3 regions of the Lysinibacillus sp. RC46 genome follow, and region 1 is predicted to be linked to each of the others. Evidence: riboswitches for the same ligand, from Rfam matches in the RefSeq annotation. Region 1 holds a riboswitch; each other region holds the start of a gene.

Region 1 (4,281 bases):
AAAAATATTGATGGTGCACATGCTTTCATTAACTTTATGCTGAAAGCTGAATCGGGTGCTAAAAACGCTGATTATGTAGGCTATTCTACCCCTAATATTGCAGCGATGAAGTTAATGGATAAAGAAGTTGTATCTGATAAACGCTTCTATCCTACTGAAGAACAACGTAAAACATTAGAAGTTTATAAAAACTTAGGTCCTGATTACTTAGGCAAATACAATGAGCTGTTCTTGGAATTTAAAATGAGTATTCGATAACCTATTTTAACCCATTTAAAGCTGTTCTCACGTTAGTAACGTTGAGAACAGCTTTTTCGTTTAGCTGAAGGTAAACTATTTTTAAAAATGGATAAACAAGCAAAATATCAATAAAAGATTCCTTTTATCGACTCATCTCTAATAGATAGGACTGATAATTGTTAAAACTATATCATGTTATAAGTTGATTGGAGTGGAGGCTGGGCGACTCTTGGGGATCAGCGTCACAGATGAGACCCTGAGCGAAGCGAAGCGGCTCATCGGACGCCCCCAGGAAAGCGCCCAGCCGGAACGGAAATCAACACCCCCACGTTATGATGTATATGATGCGCCCCCATTATCCTTAATAATAAACCTATATTTTACTAATCAACACGCTTATTTTATTTGATCAATAGAATCCTCATAACCTTACTACTAAATCTCAGACTTATAGTCAATAGCAAACGTACAAGCCTTGTGGTAGACTGTAGTATATTTGATTAAAGAAAGGGGTATTCGATGACCCAGCAGAAGTCTAACAAGGCGGCTTTGTATATTTTAATGTTTAATATGTTTATCGCAATGGGGAGTATCGGAATTATTATTCCTGTCATGCCTGATTATTTAAAACTATTTGGTGCTGCAGGACAAGTACTTGGCATGTTGATTGCAACGTTCGCCTTAGCACAATTCGTATTTTCTCCAATTGCTGGGAATCTTTCCGATCAATACGGTCGTAAAAATCTCATTATTTTCGGCCTTATCGTAACAGGACTTGCACAAATTGGATTCGGACTTTCTACAGATGTGTGGATGCTCTTCTTGGCACGCTTTTTAGGTGGCCTTGGATCTGCATTTGTGGCACCTCCTATAATGGCATTTGTGGCTGACATCACAACGTACGAGGAACGCGGAAAAGGTATGGGGATGATAGGGGCAGCAATGTCCTTTGGTTTTATGATCGGACCAGGTATTGGCGGATTCCTCTCAAAAGTTAGTTTGCATTTTCCGTTTTATACTGCTGGATGTGCAGCTATCTTAGCAGCTATTTTATCGTTCTTTTTATTGCCTGCTACAAAACCGAACACTGCTAAAAAAGCACAGAAGCAGGATAATCTTGCAAAGCAGATGGCCCGTTCAGTCCGAATGCCTTATTTTGTCATGCTAATTATCATGCTTGTATTCTCTTTCGGGATTGCTAACTTCCAAACAACATTATCATTATTTGTTACAGACAAGTTTAATTACACACCTACTGATATCGCCATTATATTAGTTATGGGCGGCGCTTTTGGTGTTGTTGTACAGATGTTTGTTATTACACCGCTGTTTAATCGCTTCGGCGAAATGAAAGTAGTGTTAGTCAATTTATTTATTGCAGCCGTTTCGATTTTCTTAATATTATTCGCATCTGGTTTTGCACTTATTTTAATTGTAGCGACCATCTTCTCTACAGCTACGACATTGATTCGCCCAGCCGTCAACACATTGATTTCAAAGCTTGCTGAGAATGAACAGGGCTATGCAGCTGGTCTGAACAATGCTTATATGAGTCTTGGTAATATGATTGGTCCAGCTCTAGCAGGTATATTATTCGATTGGAATATGAACAGTCCTTATATATTCGGGTCTATTATTTTAATGGCTTGTTTCTTCCTTGCCCTTATTTGGACAATGAAAAAAGCACCACATCTTATGCATCCTGATACAAAATAGTCTGAAAAGTTATTGACTATTTTTAGTAGTATGCTACATTAATATGTGAAAAACTAAAAATTCTATTAATTACCACTAGGGGAGTCTTTAAAAGGCTGAGACGTATATGATCATATACGGACCCTTTGAACCTGATCTAGTTCACACTAGCGGAGGGAAGTGCCGACACTTGCTTTTTACTATGTAGATACAAGGCCGCTTCCTATTGTTTTTTAGGAAGCGGCTTTTTTACGCTTTAGCGGCGGAACTCTCCTGTTTAGCGGCGCTTCTCATAGCCTTAACGGCGGAACTCCACTGTTTAGCGGCCGTTCTCTTTGGCTTAGCGGCGGAACTCCCCTGTTTAGCGGCGCTTCTCTTTGGCTTAGCGGCGGAACTCTCCTGTTTAGCGGCGCTAACTATAAAATTCACATTTCAAAGGAGTGGAAATTATGTCAATTCGAAAATTAACAATCATGGCCTTATTAGTAGCAATTGCCGTAGCAGGTTCTACCTTCGTTTCAATACCAACGGGGATTGCGCGTGCCTACCCTGTCCAACATGCCATTAATGTTATCGGTGCTATCATTCTTGGTCCAGTGCCTACTGTTATGGTCGCCTTTGTCACAGCCATTATTCGTATTTTAACAGGCACAGGCTCATTACTAGCTATACCTGGCAGTGTTATTGGCGCTCTATGTGCAGCTCTTGCCTATAAATACAGCGGTAAGCAATGGCTTGCAGGAGTCGGTGAAATGTTGGGGACAGGTATCATTGCCTCACTTATCGCAGTACCTTACGCGCATTTATTAATGGGGACATCCGTTGCTGCTTTATTTTTCATGCCAGCCTTTTTAACTTCAAGTACCATTGGTGCTATGCTAGGCATTGTCGTTGCTAGCAATTTGCGTAAGACAGTATTTGTAACTAACCTTAACACTCAGCTTAAATAACTTGATTTACAGCAATTTAAAAACGTTACTTTCTTTAATGACAATTAATTAAGAAAGTAACGTTTTTTGTTCCAACCTAATTCACCCATACTTCAACGGTAATCCCATTTCATGAGCAATTAATAAAAAGTCTTTTTTGCTTATTTCAAAATGACCAAATCTAAATTTATAGCCATATTTGGATTTGTCCTCTACAAACTCTAAATAATCTAAGATCCTTTTTATTGGCACAGCTTTTGCATCTTTATAAAAGTCTATATCTCTTCTAAAAGGAATAAAATTTTCTGCCATTTGGAACTCGTATATTCGCTCGTCCTTCACTCTTCCAATTGCGGTAAATGCTCTTACAGGCTCATTACCATCTAGACTTCTTTTAGGAGAATAATAAATGATCCAGTCTCCTTTTTGCATTCGTTTCAAAGGTCTTTCTTTACCATGGCATAACTGGCCGAATCCTCCCTCAACCCCTTTTTGCACATGATTAAGAGATACCACACCAATCCAATATTTCGTGTCTCTTTCAGGTGTAGGAAGGGAATTTTTATTAGGATTTAATGACATAGCTTCCGCCCCCTTTTATTTTGGAATCATCGCCAACGATTTTATTTTTTCATTTTCAAGAATCAACCTTTCTTCCAGAATCACTGGGTTTGGCAAACCATCCCAAGTAGTTAAAACTGTAGCAATACATTCTGTATCATCACCATCAATATTTTGGATAGTTAATTTAAAGCCTTTTGGCATAGGTGACGTGTAAAAGTTTTGTATTTCTTTTCTTCCTTTAAAAATTTCACCTTTAAAATTTTTTAATTCTCCATGATCTACATACATATCAGATAAATCCTGACCCTCTTCTTGCGCTCTTCTCAAATACTCCTTCATAACCTCTACTGCTTTCATTTCTCATCACTCTTTCTTTTTTATTGATATGGTTATCAATTATGCCTCGGCATAATTGTTGCTGTCGCTTCGCTTTCGCACAGATAAACAATGCGTCCGGATTCGGCTTTGTGCTTAGGCCTGCAGATGTTTTTTGTGCGAAAGCGTAGCGGAAGTGGCACCGTTGCAGGTCAGTTAGCCGTTATCGCATGGATGCGATGGTTTTAGGCTAACATCCTTTATTAACTCCTTTCCGAATCCGTGACATCCGCCGGAGGCTTTAGGCCAACACGAAGTTGGTCACTCAGTCGTTGCCACAGGACGTGGCGTTCTTAGACTGAGTTCCTCTATTTCAGCAGGTTGCTGAAAGAAGTTAAACCCTATTCACGATTTTCATATACTTTTTTCAATATGCTTTTCAACAGCTCTTTTTCTTCCAATGATAGTACGTTTAACACTTCATTCTCAGAAATCGAAAGGGTCTTCAATAAATCTTCTGCCAAATTTTCACCATGTT
Region 2 (4,281 bases), on a different contig from region 1:
TGGTAGCTCAGTAACAAACTCAATAGCACGAGGATATTTATAAGGGGCTGTTAAAGTTTTCACATGGCTTTGTAGTTTTTTAATAAGCGTTTCATCACCAACTACACCATCAGAGAGCACAACAAATGCCTTCACGAGATTTCCACGAATTTCATCTGGACTCGCGACTACGGCAGTTTCTTTTACCGCTGGATGCTTCAATAACGCATCTTCTACCTCAAATGGGCCTATCGTATATCCAGACGAAATAATAACATCATCCCCACGTCCTTCAAACCAAAAATAGCCATCTTCATCTTTATATGCACGATCTCCTGTAATATACCAATCGCCTCTAAATTGTAAATTTGTACGTTCGGGATCGTTTAAATATTTCTTAAATAACGCGGGTGATTCACAGTGTACAGCAATATCTCCAACTTCTCCAATTACAGTGGGATTTCCAATATCATTAATAATTTCAACAGTATTACCCGGAGTAGGCTTACCCATTGAGCCCATTCTAGCCTCCATCCCTACCATTGTTCCAACAAGTAATGTATTCTCTGTTTGTCCATAACCATCACGTACTTGTAAATTAAAGACTTCGGAAAATACTTTTATCACTTCACTATTTAAAGGTTCACCCGCTGACACAGCCTGACGTATCGTACTTAAATTAAAGTCTTGCAAATTTTCAAGACTTGCCATAAATCTGTATTCGGTCGGTGTGCAACACAGAATATTTATATTAAATTTTTCAAGCAATGCAAGGTATGTTGCCGCATCAAAGTGACCTTTGAAAACAAATGCTGTTGCACCACTTCCTAAAGTAGCAAGGAACGGAGTCCAAATCCATTTTTGCCATCCTGGTGCTGCTGTAGCCCAAACAATGTCACCTTCTTGTACACCTAACCAATTTGGAGCAGTAGTTCGCAAGTGCGCATAACCCCAGCTATGTGTATGAACCGCTGCCTTTGGATTGCCTGTTGTACCACTCGTATAAGCTAAAAATGCAATGTCTGTACTCTTAGTCGGCGTAGAACTTATGTAAGTCGTCGGTTGATTTTGCATTTTTTCAAGCAGCGGCTGCCAAGGTTCCTGTGCATGACCAATGACAAATTGCTGTATTTCTTGTAATTTCCCCACATTATCGAATTGTTCAATATAAGGCTCAAATGCTACAACGCCTTTTGCATCGGCATGATTGATTCGATATTCAATATCCTTAGTTCTCAGCATTTCTGAGCTAGGTATAATGGTTAAGCCTGCCTTTAAGGCAGCAATATAGACGATATATGCTTCAACTGATCTGGGCACCATGACCAAAATAACATCACCTTTTTTTAAACCTTGAGATGTAAATACATGTGCTGCCTGGTTCGCCTTTTCAAGTAAAGCTCGATATGTTAAGTACTGGATTTCCTCATCTTCGTTATAAACTAATAATGCATTTTTAGTAGAATCCTGTGCATATTTTTCAATTTCCTCTGAAATGTTATACCATTCTGGTGCGATTAAATCTTCTCTTTTCATGGCAAATGCCCCCTTTTGTACGCTCATTATAAAACTCAATTTTTATCATTTTCAATGGAATTCACTCCAATTCATTAAAGTCGTGACAACTATCATGTTCTGCTATATGGCATCAGTCACGTATTAGTACTATCAATTTCGACTTAGCTTTAGTGCCGTTTTCGCAATGAAGAAAAAAACTCCCTATTGAACACAAGTGAATAATATGGTACATTTTGGTCAACTAAAAGCAAGATTGCAGGGGGACTCATTTAGAGTTGAGAAGGTAAAACCTGACCCTTTGAACCTGTTAGTTAATACTGACGTAGGGAGCAACTCACATCTATTTACTGATGAAAGGCTCTTTTGCGTGTTTTTTTCTACACGAAAAAGAGCCTTTTTTGCACGCTTACGTCCATCCAACAAGGAGGACTTAAAATGGTATTTCATACTATCCGTAAACAAAATCCACTTATTCATTGCATTACTAATTATGTTGTGGCTAATTTTCAAGCAAATGGCTTATTAGCAATAGGCGCTTCACCAGTTATGGCAGATGACAGTCATGAGGTTGAAGAAATGGTCGCAATTTCCTCAGGCTTATTGATAAATATCGGTACCCTTAACGAGCGAATGAAAGAATCAATGTTACTTGCTGGAAAAAAAGCAAATGCCCTTGGTATTCCCGTCATTTTAGATCCTGTTGCTGCAGGTGCAACAACTTACCGGAAACAAACGGTACAACAATTACTTGAGGAAATAAATTTTGCGGCTATTCGTTGTAATATCGGAGAGCTTGCAGCTATAGCCGATGTAGAATGGCAACAAAAAGGCGTAGATAGTGGGAGTGGTTCAATTTCTTTAGAAGTTGAGGCACAAAAAGTAGCTCAACTCTACGATTGTATTGTTATTGTGACCGGCGAAAAGGATTTTATTACTGATGGCGAACATCAGCAATGGGTTACAGGTGGAAATTTTCAAATGACAGAAGTTACTGGAACAGGTTGCTTATTGAGCGCCATTTGTTGTGCATCCTACGTCGCAGGAAATAAACCATTCGACCAATTGGTAGAAACATTATCGCTTTATAAAAAAGTGGCTGAACAAGCCGCTTCTTCTACTTCATACATTGGCGATTTTCAAATTGCAGTATTGAACGAACTACATCGCCTTTCCAAGGGTGGTGAACAATAATGCATATTGTAACAACAATTGCTGGTTCTGATAGTGGTGGCGGTGCAGGCATACAGGCTGATTTAAAAACATTTCAGGAATTAAAGGCGTTTGGAACGTCTGTTATTACAGCTTTAACCGCTCAGAATACACTTGGTGTATCGGATGTCTTACCAATTGAAGTTAGTTTTGTTGAGAAACAACTCCAAGCGCTAGTCGAGGATTTTTCAATAAGTGCCGTTAAAACCGGAATGCTGTTTTCCTCTGAAATAATTCAATCAATTGCACAGATTTTAGCTGAAAGAAATATTCCGCTTATAGTAGATCCTGTCATGATTGCAAAAGGCGGTGAAAGTTTATTACAGCAAGAAGCAATTGAGGTATTACGCAGTTGTTTGCTTCCTTTAGCAACAGTCGTAACACCGAACATTCCTGAGGCAGAAACCCTTTCTGGAAGGACAATCAATTCTTTAACAGATATTAAAGAAGCAGCTAAGGTCTTATTACTAATGGGCGTTCAATGCGTCATTATTAAAGGCGGTCATTTAGAGGATAAATGTTATGCTACTGATTATGTATTTTTCCAAGATGGTCGATCATTTTCCATGCAGTCCACTCGTATTGCAACAAAAAATACGCATGGTACAGGCTGTACGTTTTCCGCTGCATTAACTGCTTTTATTGGTCAGGGACTACCTTTAGAAGAAGCGATTGAGGAAGCTAAAAAATTTATTCAATTAGCAATAACTCATGATTTATCTATTGGTAATGGACATGGTCCTACAAATCATTTTGCTTATCAAAACTTGAAGGATTCCTGCGAGGTGATTATTCATGAAACGTGACGATCTACAGCTATATTTTATAATGGGTACAGGTAATGTTTTCAAACAAGAGCCATTAAACGTTTTAGAGAAAGCTCTGCAATCTGGAATTACTATGTTTCAATATCGTGAAAAAGGACCAAATACATTAACTGGGCAAGCATATGAAGATTTTGCTCGCAAATGTCAAAAGCTCTGTCAACAGTATGATGTTCCGTTTATCGTCAACGATGATGTCGAGCTAGCTATAAAACTTAGAGCGGACGGTATTCATATTGGGCAAGAGGATTTTCCTGTGTCGACGGTGCGTAATAAAATTGGCAATATGATTTTAGGTGTTTCTGTTCATTCACATGCTGAATTACAAACTGCTCTACAATATGGTGCTGATTATGTAGGAATTGGTCCGATTTTTTCAACCACTTCTAAAAGTGACGCCAATCCTCCTAGTGGGACTGATTTTTTACAGCAAGTTAGGCTACAATATCCTGAACTCCCTATCGTTGCAATTGGAGGCATAAACTGCTCGAATGCTCCTACGGTATTTAAAGCAGGTGCGGATGGAATAGCAGTTATTTCTGCCATTTGCCAAAGTGAGGATATTTCAAATACAGTCTCTACATTTAAATCATTTGTAGGATAAAGTGAACGTTTTTACCCCACTGATTATTAGTCTTCACCAATCGGATTTTTACGGGCAGTTAGCCTCACCTATTTCTTTGCTCTCATTGAATTGAAATGGGAGGACCTAACGTTTCTCTTTTGATATAGATAAATTACTGCCCGTTAA
Region 3 (4,281 bases), on a different contig from region 1:
GCAATTGTGGAAGAGCAGCAAAAGCATATTCCAGAAAATCTTAAGACGCTGCAAGCATTGAAACAGGCAATCGCTGAAATAGGGTCACAAAAGGTTGCGTTACAAACCGCGTGGAATATTAGCCAACAAAGTCTGCAATCTGCCAAGGAAGCAGCAAATAATGCTAGAATGACCGTAGAAATAGCGAAACAGGCATTTGAGGAATTAAAGCTGAAAATGGATGAAAAGCGCGAGCAATTTTCAGTAAGTATGACGGAAGCGGGCTTTGAAAACTATGAAGAATTTGCTACTGGGAAGCGGAGCATGCTGCAAATAGAAGCTTTACGGAAGGCTTGCAATGATTATGCACTACAAATCCACACATTACAGGTACAAATTACTGAGGGCGAGAAGCACCTTAAAGGGCAAGAGAAACAAGATTTAACGGTAATGAAAGAAAAGCTAGGGATGCTGCGTGTCACATATGAGGAAGCCTTCAAAGTATTGCAGCAAATGGAAGGATTTGCGAAGGCTTGTGTAGACTTTATCGAAAAAGTTGAGGAGACCGAACGGGAGATTCATTTACTTGAAAAAGAGGCAGGACGAGTGAAGGAGCTCTATGCAATGTTAAATGGACAGAATGCGAAAAAGCTGTCTTTTGAGCGTTATATTCAAATCAATTATTTAGATAAAATTACAGAGGCAGCAAATGTCCGGCTTTATCATTTATCCAACGGTCAATTTGAGCTACGACGTTCAGATCGCTTAGAAAAGCATGCTAAGCAAAGTGGGCTTGGACTAGATGTGTATGATGCTTATACAGATCAATTACGAGATGTGAAAACACTATCAGGGGGAGAAAAGTTTAATGCTTCTTTAAGTCTTGCCCTTGGGATGGCAGATGTCATTCAAAGCTTTCAAGGTAATATCCGCATTGAAACGATGTTTATTGATGAGGGCTTCGGTTCTCTAGATGAAGAAGCATTAAATAAGGCGATTGATACGCTTATTGATTTACAAGATTCCGGACGCATGATTGGAGTCATTTCACACGTTGCAGAGTTAAAAGCTACAATGCCTGCTGTGTTGCATGTTGAAAAAGCAATGAACGGTCACAGTCAAACATATTTTGAAGTGAAATAACAAAGAGGCGTATTTCTGTTTATGTGGAAATACGCCTTTTTTGTTATTTTTTTGTTACGTTAGGATTTGTTCCTTTTTTTGCAGCGATTACTTTTTTGACAATCGGGATAACGATAGGTGCTAATTTTACAGCGGTTTTAACAACTTTAGATACTTTCACAAAATAACAGCTCCTTAAGTACTATCTGTTTAAGGAGAGGTTGAGATGAAACTTATCGGATCACGCGAACAGCCTGAACAATATTCCAAATAACGACTCCTAATGAAACGAGAATGTAAATTGCGAATGAAGCAAACCAAATGATAAGAAAATTATTACTACCGTCAAAATTGGTGTTGAATGATAAAGTTGAGAAGACAAAGACTGCAAAGAATATGATTCCGAATGCGACTGGAATTATATGCGAAATCAGTGCTCGAATAGAGTGCCTCTTTACGTCGCTATCTTTTGTAACAAAGTAAACGACTAATGGCACAATAAAGGGTGCGAATAAAATACTGAGATAACTAAAGGCAGATAAAATTTTTTGGTTCTCCATAGTAGTACCTCCTTTTTTAATATTTACGCATGAAAAACGATAAAGTTTCAAAAAAAAATGTGGAAGAGGTTGTAATCGTAACAGTGTTTGCGTACAATGAGGTTGTTCAATTAAATTAAGATGTAACGACCACAAGGGGAGCTGATGATGTCAGCTGAGACTGGGCACGTAATGCCTTGACTCTTCGAACCTGTAAGTTAACACTTGCGTAGGGATTGTGGATAGAAACCGACACTTTTACGATGTGAGGCTCTGTCCTGGCATCGTTTTTTTATCTTTATTGATGCCAGATAGGGACATATTTGCCAACTGATTTCTATTCCTGCTCTTGTATCCTACATCGGAACAAAGGAGAGAATACTTATGGACAATAAAAAACTTTTAATGCTTGTGGAGATTGCGATATTCGCAGCGATTGGCCTTGTACTAGATCAGGTTTCCTTTAAAGTATGGGCACAAGGCGGCTCTGTTAGTCTAGTGATGGTACCAATAATTTTAATAGCATTCCGCTGGGGCCTTATTCCTGGCCTGACAACGGGATTACTTATTGGTGTGATGCAAACAATGTTTGGCGCCTATATTATACATTGGCTACAAGGATTACTTGATTATGGTGTTGCCTTTACAGTAGTAGGCTTGGCGGCCGTTGTTCGCCGACCAGTGCTCGATGCTGCCAAAGATTTAAACAAAAAGAAAATGGCACTTTATATTATTGTAGGAACTGTATTAGCGGGCTTTTTACGTTATGCAGCACATACCATTGCGGGCGCTGTATTTTTCTCAGAGTATGCTGGCGATCAAAATGCGTGGATTTATTCAATCATCTACAATGGAACATATATGCTACCAGCAACGATTTTAACAGCGATTGTCGGTGTTCTACTATTTACAGCAGCACCTCAATTAATGCAACGAAAATCATAATGATTATGCCCTTCACATAAGTGGAGGGTTTTTATTAATATTGAAACTAGAACACCCACCTTTTATACCCTAAAAAGAATCCAAAAGGCGGAGGATTTTTAGAGCTAGATAGGGATGGCATTTGTTAAAACGTATCCATGGATATAGTTGATTGGAGTGGAGACTGGGCGACTCCTTGGGGATTAGCGATAGAGGAACGAAGGCTAAAACCATCACATCCTGTGATAACGCCTTCGTGACCAACATCGTGTTGGCCCAAGCGGCTCATCGGACGCCCCCAGGAAGCTTTGCTCTGTGCGAAAGCGAAGCGACAGCAACAAATGTGTTTCTGTAGCGAAAGCAAAGCGTCAGCTACAAAGCGCCCAGTCGGAACGGAAATCAACCCCACGCTATAGTGAAGAGCCTGTTTTTCAGCACTTTACAATTCATGATGGCATATAATATTTAAAGCGTTTAGCGTTTTTTGTATAAAAAGTTATGTTATATTAATGAATAGACATTAGATGAAAGGGACGTTAAAAATGATTGTAAAAACGCAAGAAGAGATTGAAGCATTTAAAAAAATCGGCCGTATTTGTGCTGAAATTCGTGAGGCAATGAAGGCTGCTACAAAACCAGGTGTAACAACACTTGAATTAGATGAAATTGCAGGTCGTATGTTTGCAGAAGCAGGAGCAATTTCTGGACCTAAAGGGGAGTATGATTTCCCAGGATACACATGTATTAGTGTGAATGAGGAAGTCGCACATGGTATTCCAGGTAAACGTGTGATTAACGAGGGAGATATCGTAAATATTGATGTATCTGGTTCATTAAATGGCTATTTTGCTGATACGGGCATTTCATTTGTAGTTGGTGATGGCTATGAGGATAAAGAAAAGTTATGTCGCGTAGCTAAAAGTGCTTTCGACCGTGCGATGACAAAAGTAAAAGCTGGATCAAAATTAAACCAAATCGGTAAAGCTGTTGAGCGTGAAGCATATGCCAATGATTTAACAGTGATTATGAACCTAACAGGTCATGGTTTAGGTCGTTCTTTACACGATGAGCCAAATCATATTTTAAACTACTACGATGCTTGGGATTCAACAATTATGAAAGAAGGCATGGTGCTTGCAGTCGAGCCATTTATCTCAGCGAAAGCGGAGCATATTGTAGAGTCAGGTGATGGCTGGACATTCGTTACGCCAGACAAATCATTAGTTGCTCAAATCGAGCATTCAATTATCGTTACTAAAGACAAACCAATTATTTTAACTTCTCTAGATGAACAATAAAAAAGCTAAAAATCCTGCTAACCAATTTATTTTTGGTAGGCAGGATTTTTTTTAATAAATAATATACCGACAAGTAGCACTCCGCATAAAAACAAGGCTGCAGTTGTCACAAGTAGCTCATCAAAACCATTATGTAATGCGACCCCGATATAGGACCAGATAAATACACTTGGGTAGATAATATCAAAATAATGGAATCCAATATGTAGCGCTATTGCTGCTCCAACTGTTAGTAAAATAACTGCCCAAAGTGGATCACTAAGGCCAAGACCATTCCATTGATAAGATGTTAGCGTAAAGCTTACATTTGTCATTAGGCTAAATGTAACCCAGGCTAAATAAATCGAGAAGGGTATACGACCTGTGAGTGAATTATTGCTGAGAGGGTACGTTTTGTACAACTTAAATAAATACAGTAC

The links. Region 1 has a riboswitch for thiamine pyrophosphate ahead of thiW (energy coupling factor transporter S component ThiW). Riboswitches for the same ligand answer to the same signal wherever they lie in the genome.
Region 2: linked by a shared signal. The riboswitch ahead of thiM (hydroxyethylthiazole kinase) and the one ahead of thiW (energy coupling factor transporter S component ThiW) in region 1 are both predicted to bind thiamine pyrophosphate.
Region 3: linked by a shared signal. The riboswitch ahead of thiT (energy-coupled thiamine transporter ThiT) and the one ahead of thiW (energy coupling factor transporter S component ThiW) in region 1 are both predicted to bind thiamine pyrophosphate.

Annotation. Positions count from the first base shown of each region.
Region 1 covers NZ_JBGCCF010000005.1:178,522-182,802, reverse strand. Annotated here, with positions in the region: gene ABH966_RS06765 (ABC transporter substrate-binding protein) at 1-258, shown strand, start outside; gene ABH966_RS06760 (MFS transporter) at 760-1,956, shown strand; TPP riboswitch at 2,024-2,131, shown strand; gene thiW (energy coupling factor transporter S component ThiW) at 2,385-2,885, shown strand; gene ABH966_RS06750 (EVE domain-containing protein) at 2,967-3,446, opposite strand; gene ABH966_RS06745 (hypothetical protein) at 3,462-3,785, opposite strand; gene ABH966_RS06740 (MarR family winged helix-turn-helix transcriptional regulator) at 4,145-4,281, opposite strand, start outside.
Region 2 covers NZ_JBGCCF010000002.1:311,977-316,257, forward strand. Annotated here, with positions in the region: gene mbcS (acyl-CoA synthetase MbcS) at 1-1,515, opposite strand, end outside; TPP riboswitch at 1,745-1,843, shown strand; gene thiM (hydroxyethylthiazole kinase) at 1,933-2,688, shown strand; gene thiD (bifunctional hydroxymethylpyrimidine kinase/phosphomethylpyrimidine kinase) at 2,688-3,512, shown strand; gene thiE (thiamine phosphate synthase) at 3,502-4,134, shown strand.
Region 3 covers NZ_JBGCCF010000013.1:89,302-93,582, forward strand. Annotated here, with positions in the region: gene ABH966_RS13715 (AAA family ATPase) at 1-1,122, shown strand, start outside; gene ABH966_RS13720 (magnetosome magnetite crystal formation protein family) at 1,335-1,661, opposite strand; TPP riboswitch at 1,786-1,894, shown strand; gene thiT (energy-coupled thiamine transporter ThiT) at 2,025-2,585, shown strand; gene ABH966_RS13730 (hypothetical protein) at 2,710-2,853, opposite strand; gene map (type I methionyl aminopeptidase) at 3,107-3,862, shown strand; gene ABH966_RS13740 (hypothetical protein) at 3,889-4,281, opposite strand, start outside.